Regions from separate parts of the Brenneria rubrifaciens genome, predicted to be linked through region 2. Evidence: predicted binding sites of a transcription regulator. Region 2 holds the regulator's gene; the other holds the start of a gene.

Region 1 (8,211 bases), 690 kb from region 2:
AGGGTGATCGTCTTCGGCAAAATAGGCGGGAAGCAGGTTAGGGTGATTCGGGAACATCTCCCACAGCATCGGCAGCAGTGCTTTATTGGAAATAATGATCTTCCAGGCAGGCTCCAGCCAGCGAACGCCAGCATCTTCCAACTTGGTGGAGAACATTTCGCGCAGCATGAATTCCCACGGATACAGCTTGAACAGGTTGCTGATAACCTGATTTTCCAGATCGGTAAACTGGCCTTTCTCACCAAGGCCGATTTCTTCCATGTACAGAAATTCGCCTGGCAACCCAGCTTCCAGCGCGCAATCCTGGAGATATTGCACCGTACCGCGGTCTTCTTCCGTATCTTGGCAGCAGGCAAAATGCACCAGCCCGAAGCCATGATTCAGCCTCAGATCTTCGAAACGTTCGATCAGCTTTTCCTGAATGCCATTGTACTGATCGGCAGTTGAAGGCAGTTGCCCTGACTGCATCTGATCTTCCAGCCACAGCCATTGGAAAAACGCGGATTCATAGAGCGAGGTCGGCGTATCGGCATTATTTTCCAGCAGTTTGGCAGGCGTCTTACCGTCATAAGCCAAATCGAGGCGGGAATAAAGCGACGGCTGATGGGTACGCCACGACGTTCTGACAAAATCCCAGGTATGCTTGGGAATGCGGAATTTCGTCAGCAGTTGTTCGCTGTTAACGACTTTATCCACCACTTGCAAACACATCTGATGCAATTCGGCCGTTGTGTCTTCGATCTCTTCGATTTGAGCGAGCGTAAACTGGTAATAGGCTTCTTCACACCAGTAGGGTTCCCCGTACAAGGTGTGAAAGTGGAAGCCGAATTCGGTCGCCTTTTCGCGCCAGTCTGGACGTTCTTGAATTTCTATCCGTTTCATCAAATATGTCCTTAGCCACCCAAACTACGGGGAGCTCTGGAACTGGAACTGGCGCTGCTGCGCTGCATGCTGGTCTGTTTGGCGACGGTTTCGCCGAAGCCGCCACGTGTAACGGTTGAGGTTGTTGCCGGTTTGGGTGCCAGTGCGGTTTTCGGTACGTTGATGGTGCGGCCAGTGGCGGCGTTACCGTAGTTCTTGCCGGTTGCATCGACGAATTTGCCGTTTGCCGGGCTAGTCGGCGATTTTGAGGTAAACAGCGGTTGCTGCGCATAGCCCGCGCCACCGCCCATCATTCGGCCCATCATGTAACCGGCCATCAGCGGCATCCAGAAGCTGCCGCTCTGTTGGGATTCCGCAGCCATACCCGACTGTGCCGGCGCCTGAGTCTGCGTACACTGGGCCTCGCCAAACTCGGCGACGCAGTCTTCGCGGGTCGCATATTTAGGCGCCGTTTTCTCTGCTTCTTTCAGGGCGTTATTGTAAGCCGTGGTACATTGCTCGCTCATCGAGGGGTTGGCGGCGGAACAGTCGTCGGCGTTCTGATACAGAGAAACTGTTTCGTCAGCCTGTTCACAACCGGACAGGACAAAGACGGCGCTGACCGCCAAAGCGACGGGAGCAAGGCGGTAGGTTCGCCATCCTTTACGGAAGGTTTCCTGATTAATGTCTTTAGTACGTTTCATCGTGTCAATCCCAGAGAAAAGGCATCCTGCCGAATAACTAATATTGTGCGCTAAGAATAGGGGAAGGCAGATGGAATTTAAAGCGCCAAAGACGCTAACCGAGCGACTCTTTACGTTGCTATACATTTAGTTGTGCAGCGCTTCGCTTTATCTCACGAAGGGGGTAAAAAAAGCGGGAAATGATTTTCTACGCCACTTGCGGTGGCCGGCAATAAAAAGGGGAAACACCTGCGTTCCCCCCCCCCTAAACCAAAATGATTACTGAAGCGGCGCCGCCGATGCGGTAGTGGTATTGGCGAGCGGCGCGCCGCGGTTGTCGTCGGTGACCGGCGGCGTGGTTGAAACCGACTGGCCCAACGCGGCGTTCAGCGCCTGAAGGTCGTTTTCATTCAGCGTACCCAGCGCCGATTTAATGTTTAACTGATTGATCAGGTAATCGTAGCGCGCGCTGGAAAGTTGCTGTTTGGCTTCATACAGCGTGGTGGTGGCGTCCAGCACGTCGACAATCGTGCGGGTGCCGACCTGATAACCGGCTTCCATCGCATCCAGCGAGCTTTGCGCGGATACTTCCGCCTGTTTGTAAGCGTTGATGCTGCTGATAGAGGCGGAAATGTTGTTAAACGATGAGCGCACGGTCTGAATCACGGAGCGATGAGCGCTTTCCAGCAGTTCGCCAGCGCTGACAAAGTTGTACTGGGCCTGTTTCACCTGAGAGCTGGTGGTGCCACCGCTGTAGAGAGGCAGCGTAAAGTTGATGCCAACCTGGTTTTGACCTACGTCCGTGTCTCGCGACGCGTTACGGGCGTTATAGTCCGTATTGCTCACGCTGGTAGATGCGGTCAGATCCAGCGTCGGCAGATGTCCAGATTGCGCTGAACGAATTTGCTCACGCGCCAGATCCTGACTCAAGCGTGCGGATAACAGCGTCAGGTTACGGCTCTCTGCTTCTTTCAGCAGGTTATTGACCATTCCCGGCTTCTGGGTGGAGAAGCGTTCTATGTTTAGTCCGGCCAACTGCGGGTAGAAATTCCCGGTTACCTGACGCAGAGATTCCAGGGCATTATCCAGCGTGTTCCGCGCCAGCACTTCATTGGCCAATACGCTGTCGTATTGCGCGCGGGCGTTCTGTACATCGGTAATGGCGACCAGACCGACGTTGAAGCGCTGAGTGGTCTGATCCAACTGGCGGTAAATCGCCTGTTTCTGTGCGTTGATGTAGGATAGCGAATCAATGGCGCGCAGGACATTGAAGTAGGCGGTCGCCGTGTTCAGAATCAGGGTCTGCTGTTCGCTTTGGTAAGTCACATCTTCAATGCCCGCTTGTTTTTCCTGTAGCGTCAGCGCACGCCATTTAGACATGTCGAACAGGGTTTGAGTCAACTGCAATGATGCGCTTTTCTCATGGCTGTTTACGCCGCTGTTATCACGATAACCATTGTTATAGGTATAATCCGCGCCCAGCCCCAACTGTGGCAATAATGGGCCGCGCGCCTCATTGATCTTTTCAAACGCGGCATCGCGAACGGCGGCACTGCTGCGTAAATCCGGGTTGGTGTTTTTTGCTTGCTGATAAACCTGTAACAAATTTTCCGCCTGGACCGTAATACTAAAACCGCCCAGACTCAAGCCGATAAGAAGAGGGAGCAATTTCTTCATTTGCATTCCTTGTTGTGCAGCAATGTCGCTATGTTAGCGCTATCTATGGACAAATAATTGTCGATTCTACCAGAATCAGCCAATAGGATAAGGTAGCTGAACGTGCCATCTTTCAGTGGACGCGCACCGAACCGGCTGATGTTATTGACGATCCGGGCCTGAACGCTACGGAATTGTTCTGCCTTACAGGATAAACGTCACCGTCACAGAACGCCCGTAATCATCATTCCCCGCTGGAACAAGGGCTGAGTGTACATAAATCTACCACAAACAAATCTGTCAAAAACAAATCTATCAAAAACAACGACGAGTATAATGACAGGGGTTTCCATCATACAATACCGGATTCCATCAATACTCGTTATAGGAGTTTAGTCATGGGCGCTTCCGTTTCTGGTCCGGTTACTTTCACGAAAGATGATGTAGAAATTATTGCACGCGAAACGCTTTACAACGGTTTTTTTTCACTGGTGCGCTATCGTTTTCGTCACCGTTTGTTTAATGGAGAAATGAGTGATGAAGTCAGCCGCGAAGTTTTTGAACGCGGTCATGCGGTTGTCCTGCTACCTTATGATCCGGTACGAGACGAAGTGGTATTGATCGAGCAGATCCGTATCGCCGCCTATGATACCAGCGTTTCCCCCTGGCTGTTTGAACTGGTGGCCGGCATGATTGAACCGGGGGAGAGTCTGGAAGAGGTCGCCCGGCGTGAAGCCCAGGAGGAAGCGGGGTTAACGGTAGGGCGCTGCCAGCCGATAGTCGATTATCTTGCCAGTCCCGGTGGCACCAGTGAACGGTTGGCTGTTATGGTAGGCGAAGTGGATACCCGGACTGCGGCCGGCATTCACGGTCTGGCGGAAGAAAATGAAGATATTCGCGTGCATGTTGTCAGCCGCGAACAAAGCTATCAATGGGTTGAGCAAGGGATTATTGATAACGCAGCCTCTGTCATTGCCTTGCAATGGTTGGCGTTGCACCATGAGAAACTGAGAAACGCGTGGGTGGATTGAATTTATGAAGCGCTATACCCCGGATTTCCCGGCGATGATGAGACTATGCGAAACCAATTTCATGCAACTGCGGCGTTTGCTGCCCCGAATTGACGAAGTCGGTGAAACCGCGGTCTATCATGTCGATCATGCCGTCTATCGCTTAACGATTCTTGAGTCTACCCGCTATACCTCATTGGTTGAAATTAAGCAGACCGCGCCCGCGGTAAGCTACTGGAGCCTGCCGATGATGACGGTCAGACTGTATCATGACGCGCGGGTTGCGGAAGTGTGTGCCAGTCAGCAGATCTTCCGTTTCAAAGCACGCTATGATTACCCGAATAAAAAGCTGCATCAACGTGACGAAAAGCATCAAATTAATCAGTTTCTTGCTGATTGGCTAAAATATTGTTTGGCGTATGGTTCAATGTCGATTCCGGTTTGTTAGACAGATTGAAGTAACCAAGGACACCATCATTTGGAAAGCCTGTTGACACTTCCTGTGGCGAGTGGGGCCAGAGTCAGGATTTTACAAATAACAGATACCCACCTTTTTGCCGGCGAGCATGAAACATTGCTCGGTATTAACACCTATCGTAGTTACCACGCGGTATTGGATGCGATAAAAGCCCGGCGGGAGGCGTTTGATTTGATCGTCGCGACAGGCGACTTGGCGCAGGATCATTCTCTGGCGGCCTATCACCACTTTTCCCGCGGCATTCGGCAATTACCCGCCCCCTGTGTGTGGCTGCCTGGCAATCATGATTTCCAGCCCGCGATGGTGGATGCGCTGGCCGAGGAGGGCATTGCGCCGTCCAAACATGTGTTGGTCGGTGATAAATGGCAGATAGTCCTGCTGGATAGTCAGGTATCCGGCGTGCCGCATGGCGAACTGAGCGATTATCAACTGGAATGGCTGGAACGTTGCCTGAAAAATCAGTCGGATCGCTTTACCCTGCTTTTACTCCACCATCATCCCTCGTCTTGCGGCTGTACCTGGCTTGACCAGCACAGTTTGCGCAATGCGCATAATCTGGCGGCGGTACTGACCCGCTACCCGCGGGTGAACACGATCCTGTGCGGACATATTCATCAGGAAATGGATCTCGACTGGCATGGTCGTCGTCTGCTGGCAACGCCGTCCACCTGTGTGCAATTCAAACCGCACTGCACCAATTTTACGATTGATGATGTCGCACCGGGCTGGCGTTATCTGGACTTGATGCCGGACGGCCGACTGGAAACCGAGGTGTTTCGTCTGTCGGGAAGCGACTTCCTGCCGGATATGGATTCGGAAGGTTATTGATGCCCACCTTACTCTACCTTCACGGTTTCAACAGCACCTCTCACTCGGCGAAAGCCACCGCGCTGAAAAGCTGGCTGGCAGACCAGCATCCTGAAATCCGCATGCTGGTTCCTCAATTGCCGCCTTACCCGGCGCAAGCGGCCGAGATGATGGAATCGCTGGTGATGGAGCACTGCGGTCGTCCGCTCGGTATTGTTGGCTCCTCTCTCGGTGGCTACTATGCAACCTGGTTGTCCCAGTGCTTTATCCTGCCCGCGGTGGTGGTGAATCCGGCCGTCAGACCGTATGAACTGCTGCTCGACTATTTGGGCGCTAATCAGAACCCCTACACGGGTGAGCAATATGTGCTAGAGTCACGGCACGTTCACGAGCTGAAGGTTATGCAGGTCGAGCCGCTGGAAGCGCCAGATTTGCTATGGCTGCTGCTTCAGATCGGCGATGAGGTCCTGGACTATCGCCAGGCGGTCGCCTTTTACACGGCCTGTCGCCAAACAGTGGAGTCGGGGGGCAATCATGCCTTTGTCGGATTTGAGCGCTTTTTTGCACCCATAGTGAATTTTCTGGGTCTTACGACAGACTGATCACCGCTGATTTCATTTAAAACAATTCGTTTAAAACAAAGAATTCATTCAAACCATGACTCAATCAAGTTATAACGCTGATGCGATTGAAGTACTCAGCGGACTGGAACCGGTACGCCGTCGTCCGGGGATGTATACCGATACCTCGCGTCCCAATCATCTGGGGCAAGAGGTCATAGATAACAGCGTCGATGAGGCATTGGCGGGACACGCGCGCCGTATCGATGTGATTCTGCACGATGATCAGTCACTGGAAGTCATTGATGACGGTCGCGGTATGCCGGTGGATATCCACCCGGAAGAAGGCGTCCCGGCCGTTGAGTTGATCCTGTGCCGGTTACATGCCGGCGGTAAGTTCTCCAACAAAAACTATCAGTTTTCCGGCGGTTTGCACGGAGTAGGCATTTCTGTGGTTAACGCCTTGTCTTCACGGGTGGAAGTGACGGTACGACGTGACGGACAGGTCTACGACATGGCGTTTGAAAACGGCGATAAAGTGCAGGATCTCACCGTAACGGGAACCTGCGGTCGTCGTAACACCGGCACGCGCGTCCATTTCTGGCCGGATGAGAAATTTTTCGATAGTGCGCGCTTTTCGGTATCGCGGTTGACGCACTTACTGAAAGCCAAAGCGGTGTTGTGCCCCGGCGTAGAAATTATCTTTAAAGACAAGGTCAACAATACCGAACAGCGCTGGTGCTATCAGGATGGTCTGAACGATTACCTGTGTGAAGCGGTGGACGGCCTGATTACCCTGCCGGAAAAACCGTTTCTGGGCGCCATCGTCGGGGATACCGAAGCGGTGGACTGGGCGCTGCTGTGGCTGCCGGAAGGCGGCGATCTGCTGACCGAAAGCTACGTTAACCTGATCCCCACGCCGATGGGGGGAACGCACGTTAACGGACTGCGTCAGGGATTGCTGGATGCCATGCGTGAGTTTTGCGAATTCCGTAATATTCTGCCGCGCGGCGTCAAACTGAGCGCAGACGATATCTGGGAACGCTGCGCTTATGTGCTGTCGGTAAAAATGCAGGAACCGCAGTTCGCCGGGCAGACCAAAGAACGCCTGTCTTCCCGCCAGTGCGCCGCGTTCGTTTCCGGCGTGGTGAAAGATGCTTTCAGTCTGTGGCTGAATCAGAACATAAAGGCAGCGGAACAACTGGCAGAGTTGGCGATTGCCAGCGCTCAGCGCCGGATGCGGGCCGCCAAAAAGGTGGTGCGTAAAAAACTGACCAGCGGCCCGGCGTTGCCCGGTAAGCTGGCGGATTGCACCTCGCAGGATCTGAATCGCACCGAACTGTTTCTGGTGGAAGGGGATTCCGCGGGCGGATCGGCGAAACAGGCGCGGGAGCGTGAGTTTCAGGCGATCATGCCGCTGAAAGGTAAGATCCTGAATACCTGGGAAGTGTCTTCCGATGAAGTGTTGGCCTCTCAGGAGGTGCACGATATTTCAGTGGCGATCGGCATCGATCCCGACAGTGACGATCTCAGCCAGCTTCGTTACGGCAAGATTTGCATTCTGGCGGATGCGGACTCCGATGGTTTACACATCGCCACGCTGCTGTGCGCCCTGTTTGTCCGTCATTTTCGCGCGCTGGTGCGTGGCGGGCATGTCTATGTGGCGATGCCGCCGCTGTACCGTATCGATCTGGGGAAAGACGTTTATTACGCCCTGGATGAAGAGGAAAAAGCAGGCGTTCTGGAGCAGCTCAGACGTAAAAAAGGCAAGCCCAACGTACAGCGCTTTAAAGGTCTGGGTGAAATGAACCCGTTGCAGTTACGTGAAACCACGCTTGATCCAAATACCCGCCGTCTGGTGCAGTTGACCATTAATGACGACGATATCGATCAGACCATGGCGATGATGGATATGCTGCTGGCGAAAAAGCGTGCCGAAGATCGCCGCAACTGGCTGCAAGAGAAGGGCGACCGGGCGGAAATCGAGGTCTGACGCCAGTTCGCCTGTCGGCATTTCAGTAACAAATGGGATAAGCGCGCGCTGCCGCGCTCTTATCCTGACTCGTTCAAACGAGCTTTTTAAAGCGTTTCCATGTTATTTATTCTTAAAAATCCACATTGACGCCAAGCTGGAAGGTGCGGCCGGGTGCGACTGA
Region 2 (8,211 bases):
TTTTTTAACGTTGTGTGCAACGGCCTGTAAGGGCGGCGGACATGGATAGCCCGCCATAAAAAAATACCCGCGGCGGTGATAACGGATTTCATGGATTGATGCCGTTCACTTAATGTTTGAACACAATGACGAAATTCCCGCCGCGACGTCTTGCGCCGAAGCCCCCAAATATCCCATTTTTTTAACGATAGCCAAAAACGTCAAGGACGAATCTGGCTATTCAATCAGGCAGAAGGTTTCACGGTATTTTCAGCCAGAGAAGCCGGCACAATCAACCTGTTCGGCAGGGTAAATACAAACCGGGAACCTAAACCTACTTCACTTATGATTTCCAGCCGGGAATCATGGTGACTGAGCGCATGTTTCACAATTGCCAATCCCAGCCCGCTGCCGCCCGTCTGTCGTGAACGCGCCTTGTCGACGCGATAAAAGCGCTCGGTCAGCCGCGGCAGATGCTCAGGCGCGATACCCGGTCCATTATCGCTGACCTGAAACTGCGCCCCCTGCGGGATCTTCTGCCAACACACTTCGATGCGCGTGCCAGCCGGAGTATGGCTGACCGCGTTATAAACCAAATTCGAGACCGCACTACGCAACTGCTCTTCGTTACCGAAGACATGAAGGCTTTCGTTCACACGGAACACCATCTCATGGCGATTATGACTCAGGGCTTGCGCTTCACGCTGCAACACGCGCAGCATCAGCGGCACATCGACTTTCTCATTCAAATCTATCGCGGCGGCGGCCTCAATTCGCGAGAGCGTCAGAAGTTGTTTCACCAGCCCATCCATACGCCGCGTCTGCTCCTGCATGGTGTTCAGCGCTTTGTTGCGCAGCGCGTGCTCCAGCGTTTCGTCCTGCATCATCTCAAGATAGCCCTGCAACACCGTCAGCGGAGTGCGTAATTCATGGCTGACGTTGGCAAAAAAATTACGCCTCGCCCCTTCAAGCTGATGCATCTGCGTAATATCACGCGCCACCATCAGTAACTGCCCTTCTGAATAAGGCATTACGCGAAATTCAACATGATGGGAATTGTTCAGTTGCAGAGTCAGCGGTTTGCTGAAATCACGCCCTTTCAGATAGTGGGCAAATTCAGGGTATCGCAGCAGGTTGAGGATATTTTGGCCGTTATCTTCCGGCCAGCGGAAATTAAGCAGATGCTGCGCCAGATGGTTGCACCAAAAGATAGTCCCTTCTTCCGTGGTGATGACCACCGCATCCGGCAAAGACTCGGCTCCACTGCGAAAGCGCTTAATCAACAGCGCCAGCTCACGTCGGCGTCGGCGATTACGTAATTGCATCTGATAAAGGCCGTAAAACAACGGTTCCCAGCTACCGCGGCCGGGTGGCGGGGTCATACTGCGATCGACCCAAAGCCAGTAAGAAAGTTTGAGTTGATTGTAAAAACTCCAACATAGGGCAGCCAAAACAGCGGCCAGTAAAAACCAGGACAAATAGCCAAAAATCAGTCCCAGCAAAAAAGCGGGTAAGCAAAAAAAAGCCAGCTCCAATGCCAGCCTTTTCCACGATAGACGTTCTAGCACCTTAGTGTTTCTCCGGCACAACTACCTTTAATAACGTGTTGAAAAACGATACCCCGTTCCACGGACAGTCTGTACCATTTTTTCATGGCCGCTGGTTTCCAACGCTTTGCGCAACCGGCGGATGTGAACATCAACGGTACGATCTTCAACATATACGTTAGTGCCCCAAACGTGATTCAGCAACTGTTCCCGGCTATAGACCCGTTCCGGGTGCGTCATAAAGAAGTGCAGCAGCTTAAACTCCGTCGGCCCCATATCCAGCGCATGCTCTTCTGTAGTGACACGATGAGAGGAGGGATCGAGACTTAACCCGCGCATTTCAATCACATCTTCCACCGCCATCGGCGAAATTCGCCGCATCACGGCCTTGATGCGCGCCACCAGCTCTTTGGGCGAAAACGGTTTGGTAATGTAATCATCCGCACCGACTTCAAGCCCTCGAACCCGATCTTCCTCCTCGCCACGCGCGGTCAGCATCATGACGGGGATTTCGCGGGTAAGCGCTTCCCGCTTCATATGCTTAATGAATTGCAGACCGGAACCGCCGGGCAGCATCCAGTCCAGCAGTACCAGCTCTGGAAAAGGTTCCGAGAGCATTTTCACCGCGTTGTCATAATCTTCAGCTTCGACCGGCTGATAACCATTCTGCTCCAAAACGAAGCATACCATTTCACGAATAGGTGCTTCATCTTCTACGACCAATATGCGTCTTGCCATTGTTAATCCTGTCGTTAGTCATCGTCGCTGTTAGCATACGCCGAGCATTATGCGTCAGTTTTGTGACGTTTTTATGAAAAAAACGCCTGGCGCGTTTTTCAGCGTTGCGCAGCAACGACCCAAGGGCGAGCCCCAAGGATGGGGCGAGTAAAAAAACGCCTGGCGCGTTTTTCAGCGTTGCGCAGCAACGCCCCGCCATAACCGCCCACCCCACAGCAAGTTTACGAGCGGCTTTCCAAAAAAGGGTTTTCGTGACGACAGCCGTCGCCGTGGCTGTTTATAATCACTGGCATTGCAATGACAGCCATTCTGGGAGTTTCATGCGTATTATCCATACCGCCGACTGGCACCTGGGGCAGTATTTTTATACCAAAAGCCGCGCGGCCGAGCATCAGGCTTTCCTGCACTGGCTGATCGCGCTGGTCGGGCAGCATCAGGTGGATGCAGTGATAATAGCAGGAGATATCTTTGATAACGGCTCGCCGCCCAGCTACGCCCGGGAAATGTATTACCGTTTCGTTGTCGAACTACAACGAACAGGCTGCCAGCTCGTCGTGCTGGGCGGCAATCATGACTCCGTCGCCACCTTGAACGAATCACGGGATTTGCTGGCCTGCCTGAATACGCGGGTCATCGCCAGTACTGACGGCGATCCCGGCAAACAGGTGGTCGTGCTTGAAAACCGTCAACGTCAGCCAGGCGCTATCCTCTGCGCCATCCCGTTTTTACGGCCGCGAGATCTGATGACCAGCCAGGCGGGACAATCCGGTGAGGAAAAGCAGCAGACCTTGCTGAACGCCATCGCCGCACACTATGAACAGTGTTACCGACTGGCCTGTCAGAAGCGCGACGCGCTGGGATTATCCCTTCCCATCATCGCAACCGGGCATCTGACTACCGTTGGCGTCACCGCCTCCGACTCGGTGCGGGATATTTACATCGGCACATTAGACGCATTTCCGGCTCAGGCCTTTCCCCCCGCCGACTATATCGCCCTTGGCCACATTCATCGTCCGCAGCGGCTGACGCAAAGCGCCCATATTCGCTACAGCGGCTCCCCGATTCCTTTAAGTTTTGATGAGTTGGGCAGTGAGAAATCCGTTTATCTGGTGACATTCGCGCCAGAGACGCCGCCGGTCATCGACGCCTTTCCTGTGCCGATAACCCAGCCTATGCAACTCATTAAGGGCAGTCTGGCGGACATAGAACGCCAGCTCGCCGCCTTCAGCGATTATCAAGGGGAAAAACCGGTATGGCTGGATATTGAAATCACCACACAGGATTACCTGAGCGATATACAAAAACGCATTCAGGCGCTGACCGAGGATTTGCCCGTCGAGGTTTTGCTGCTGCGCCGCAACCGCGAGCAGCATCGGCAGGCCATCGCCCGACAGGAAAAAGAAACGTTGGATGAGCTAACCGTACACGACGTTTTTGAGCGTCGCCTGGCGATTGCCACCGATCTGGAGGAACCCCGCCAACAGCGGGTACGAGCGCTATTTGAACAAGTGGTTGATGAATTGGAACAGGGTGAACGCGCCGAATGAAAATACTCAGCCTGCGGTTAAAAAATCTTAATGCCCTGAAAGGTGAATGGAAAATCGACTTCACTCAGCCGCCGTTCTCCAGCAACGGTTTGTTTGCCATTACCGGTCCGACCGGCGCGGGAAAAACCACGCTGCTGGACGCCATTTGTCTGGCGCTTTATCACGAAACGCCTCGACTCGAAAGCATCTCCGCCGGCAATAATGAAATCATGACGCGCGGCACAGCGGAATGTCTGGCTGAAGTGGAGTTCGAGGTCAAAGGCATCGGCTACCGCGCTTTCTGGAGCCAGCGACGCGCCAGAAATGCGGCGGAGGGCAAGCTGCAACCCCCGAAAGCCGAACTGTCCCTGATGGAAAACGGCAAGATCCTGTGTGAAAAACTAACGGAAAAACTGACGCTGACCGCTGAGATCACCGGTCTGGATTTTGGCCGTTTCACCCGTTCCATGATGCTGTCGCAGGGGCAGTTCGCCGCCTTTCTCAATGCCCGTCCGAACGAACGGGCAGAACTGCTGGAAGAACTGACCGGGACAGACATTTACGGCCTGATTTCCGAGCGTGTTTATGATAAGCACAAACAGGCCAGAAGCGCGCTGGATGCGTTGCAAGCCAACGCCGCCGGCATTGAACTGCTGGATGATGAGCAGCGCCAGGAACTAGAGGACAAGCTTGCTTTGCTACGCCAACAGGAGCAAGCCGTTAACGCGGAACGTGAGCAAGCGCTGACTCATCAGCGCTGGTTTGAACAATTGGCACAACGCCAATCCTCTCTCGCCACGGCCAAAACGCAGCATGCCGCGGCTGAAACCACCATTTTTCAGGCCCAGTCGAAATTTGAAAGACTGGCGCAAAGCGAACCGGCGGAAAAACTCCGCCCGCGTCAGCAGGAGAGAAATCGCTACCAGCGGGAATCCGCTGAACTGTCGCAGCAGATTGCCCACCTGAAGGAACAGCATCAAGCCCAAACCACCACGCTTACCGCGCTACGTAGGCAGGAAGATCACGCCGTCCAGACATTGCGCCAACATACGGATAAGCGCCAGCAGCAGGAAACGCTGATCAACGAGCAAGTGATTCCGCTGGATCACCAGATCAACACGCTGCAACAGCAAGCGGAGAAGCAGGGGCAGGAATGGGAGCAGGCCGCAGCGCGCCAAAAAGCGACGCAGCTAACGCTGGCTCAGACCGCGCAGCAACGCCAGTCGACCCAACAGCAGATTGAGCAGCTCAAGCGCTACCAACAGCGACACGCCCATCATCAACACTGGGGAGAGAAACTCCCCCTGTGGGACACGCAATTTCAACGTCATAATCAGTTTCAGGATGAGATTGCCAGCCTGCTTCAGAAACAGTCCGCCTTTGCAGAACAGGAGGAACGGTTGGCGCTGAACGCCGCGGCGCTTACCACGCGGCAGGCAGCGCAGCAACAGGCGGTCGATCAGGCGCAACATCAGTTCACACAATATCAACAGGCGCTGGCATCTCAGGAAGCCGGGCGACCCATCACCGAACTGCATCGGCAGCTTGGCCAGTCCATTGCGCTCCGCCCAGCGCGTCAGCAACTGGCCACCGCGCTCGCGCTGTTTCAACAGTTGAATCTCCGCCAGCAACAGGGGGAGAATCAGCAAGAACATCTGCGGGAGCGCATCCAGCAGCAGGAGATCGAGCAGAAACAGCAAAAAACTGTGTGGGAACAGCTTCACGCACATCTGGACGATCTGGAAAAAAACTATCAGATGGAATTACACATCGTTCAACTGGAAGCCGAGCGGGAGCGCTTGCAGCCAGGTGAAGCCTGTCCGCTGTGCGGCTCAACCCATCATCCTGCCATTGCGCGTTATCAGGCGCTGCAACCGTCAGAAACCGAGCGGCGTCTGCTTCAACTGCGCCAGGAAGTCAGTCAGTTGGAAAACGAGCTGGCGCGTAGCGACGCGCACCTCGCCTCATTAAATCAGCAGCTTCAACAGCAGTTGGATGACGCATCCCGGCTTGATGATGAACATCAGACGCTGCTGCAACAGTGGCAAAATGTCAGTGAGCGCTTGCAAATGGCGTTTATTCCCGAGCAATCTGCTGAAGTGACTGACTGGCTGGCGCAAAGCGAAGCGCAGGAACAACGGATTCAACAACAGATCCTGGCTCGGGAACAGGCACAAAAGCAGTGGCAGGAAAGTAAGGATTCACTGACCGAAGCGAATACCGCGTTGCAAAACACCCGGCAGGCGATCGCCCTGAATCATCAGCAACAGCACACGCTGAAAAATGCGCAGGTCGAGCTACAACAGTCGCTCCAGCAGCAACAGGCACAGCAAACTCAACATCGGCAGTCGCTGGAAAACACGCTAAAGGCGTTCGCCCTGTCTCTGCCGGATAGGGAGGAACAGTCAACCTGGCTGACGCAGCGAGCGGAAGAATGGCGATGCTGGAGAAACAGCGAACAGGGGTTACAGCAACATACCAATCAACTGACGGCGCTGGAGGCGGAATACTCGCATCTGACGCAGTCGCTTGAGGAAACGACGCAACAGTTGCAGACATTAACGCAGCAACAGGCGCTGCAACACAACGAACTGAAGGCCCGCCGGCAACAGCGCCGGGAGCTTTTTGGCCACCAGAAGACGGCGGAAGTCAGCACCCACCTTCGCCAACTCAGCCAGCAATTCGAACAGGCCTGTCAGCAAGTACAGCAGCAGCGCCAACAGACGGAATCAGCTCTCAGCCGTATGGCCGGCGAACTGGGCGGCGTCCAGCAGCGGCAAACCCGCGTTGCCGAGTTGACCCAACAGGCCGAACGGGACTTTGCTCATGCCCTTCAGCAAAGTCGCTTCCCCGATGAGGCGGCCTTCAACAATGCACTACTTGATGAACAAGAACGCCATGAATTACAAGCGTTGAAAGAAACACTGTCTCAGGCGTTACAACAGGCGATTGCCCTGTATCGCCAGGCGGAACAGCAACTGCTCGCCCACCAACGGCAGCGGCCTGACACCCTCGAAGAAGACGCCACCCCGCACACCCTTGAACAAGCGTTATCCGGGCATCACGAGAAACTGAAAATAAATCATCAGCAGCAGGGCGAAATCAGCCAACGGCTTAATGACGATCGTCGACATCGCCAAAACCGACAGGCGTTGTTAGCCGAAATCGCGCAAAGCCAGCAGCACTATGACGACTGGAGCTGTCTCAACGACCTGATTGGCTCCCAGAAAGGGGATAAATTTCGGCGCTTTGCACAAGGTCTGACGCTGGATCATCTGGTGTATCTGGCCAATCAGCAGCTTTCCCGGCTGCACGGGCGTTATCTGCTACAGCGCAAAACCAGCGAAGAACTGGAGCTTCAGGTGGTGGATACCTGGCAGGCCGATTCGATCAGGGATACCCGCACGCTGTCCGGCGGCGAAAGCTTTTTGGTCAGCCTGGCGCTGGCGCTGGCGCTTTCCGATCTGGTGAGCAATAAAACCCGTATCGATTCGCTCTTTCTGGACGAGGGCTTCGGCACATTGGATGCAGAAACTCTCGATACCGCGCTGGATGCGCTAGATAACCTCAATGCATCCGGTAAGACGATTGGCGTCATCAGCCACGTAGAGGCGATGAAAGAGCGAATTCCGGTGCAAATCAAAGTAGAAAAAGTCAACGGTTTAGGCGTCAGCCGTCTGGCCCCTGAATTTGCCGTCTAGTTCACTCGCCGCGGCACTGCGAGACGCATGCGCGTATACCGCTGGCGCCGCCTCTGCCCCTTTACATTTCAGCGCCGTACGCCTGCTCTGAATAATCTTATTTTATTCTACATTCGCCCGCCGAATTCGTTATCATGCGCGCTGCATCAATAAACCCGCGTGCAGACCTGCGCGCCCAGTCAGGGATAACACCATGCTGTGGTTTAAAAATTTAATGATTTACCGCTTAAGCCGGGACGCTGTTTTGTCCAAAGAGTATGCGTTGTCGGGGGATAAACTGGAAAAACAGCTCAGCAGTTTCGCTTTTACCCCTTGTGGCAGTCAGGACATGATGAAAACCGGTTGGGTATCGCCAATGGGTTCCCGCAGTGATGCGTTGACTCATGCGGTTAATGGACAGATTGTTATCTGCGCCCGCAAAGAAGAGAAAATCCTGCCTTCTCCCGTCATCAAACAAACTCTGCAAGCCAAAATCGAGCGTCTGGAAGCGGAGCAGCACCGTAAACTGAAAAAGACCGAGAAAGACGCGTTGAAAGACGAAGTCCTGCATAGCCTCCTGCCGCGTGCTTTCAGCCGGTTCAGCCAGATCTGGCTATGGATTGATACGGTAAATAATTTGATCATGGTAGATGCGGCCAGCGCCAAAAAAGCCGAAGATACGCTGGCGCTGTTACGTAAAACGCTGGGCTCGCTGCCCGTCGTGCCGCTGACGATGGAAAA

Evidence for each region. The regulator PhoB, encoded in region 2, activates phosphate uptake and scavenging genes when phosphate is short. The targets are predictions, from matches to a motif close to CTGTCATAAAACTGNCNNAT.
Region 1: a site for PhoB is predicted at 3,422-3,441, ahead of nudF (ADP-ribose diphosphatase). Genes of this name have one in related genera too.

Annotation. Positions count from the first base shown of each region.
Region 1 covers NZ_CP034035.1:257,576-265,786, forward strand. The annotation lists gene EH207_RS01260 (glutathionylspermidine synthase family protein) at 1-882, opposite strand, end outside; gene EH207_RS01265 (DUF1190 family protein) at 894-1,565, opposite strand; gene tolC (outer membrane channel protein TolC) at 1,824-3,221, opposite strand; gene nudF (ADP-ribose diphosphatase) at 3,599-4,231, shown strand; gene EH207_RS01280 (DUF1249 family protein) at 4,236-4,658, shown strand; gene cpdA (3',5'-cyclic-AMP phosphodiesterase) at 4,689-5,516, shown strand; gene yqiA (esterase YqiA) at 5,516-6,097, shown strand; gene parE (DNA topoisomerase IV subunit B) at 6,153-8,048, shown strand; gene EH207_RS01300 (TonB-dependent receptor domain-containing protein) at 8,161-8,211, opposite strand, start outside.
Region 2 covers NZ_CP034035.1:952,512-960,722, reverse strand. The annotation lists gene phoR (phosphate regulon sensor histidine kinase PhoR) at 225-1,547, opposite strand; gene phoB (phosphate response regulator transcription factor PhoB) at 1,575-2,264, opposite strand; gene sbcD (exonuclease subunit SbcD) at 2,585-3,811, shown strand; gene EH207_RS04495 (AAA family ATPase) at 3,808-7,491, shown strand; gene rdgC (recombination-associated protein RdgC) at 7,685-8,211, shown strand, end outside.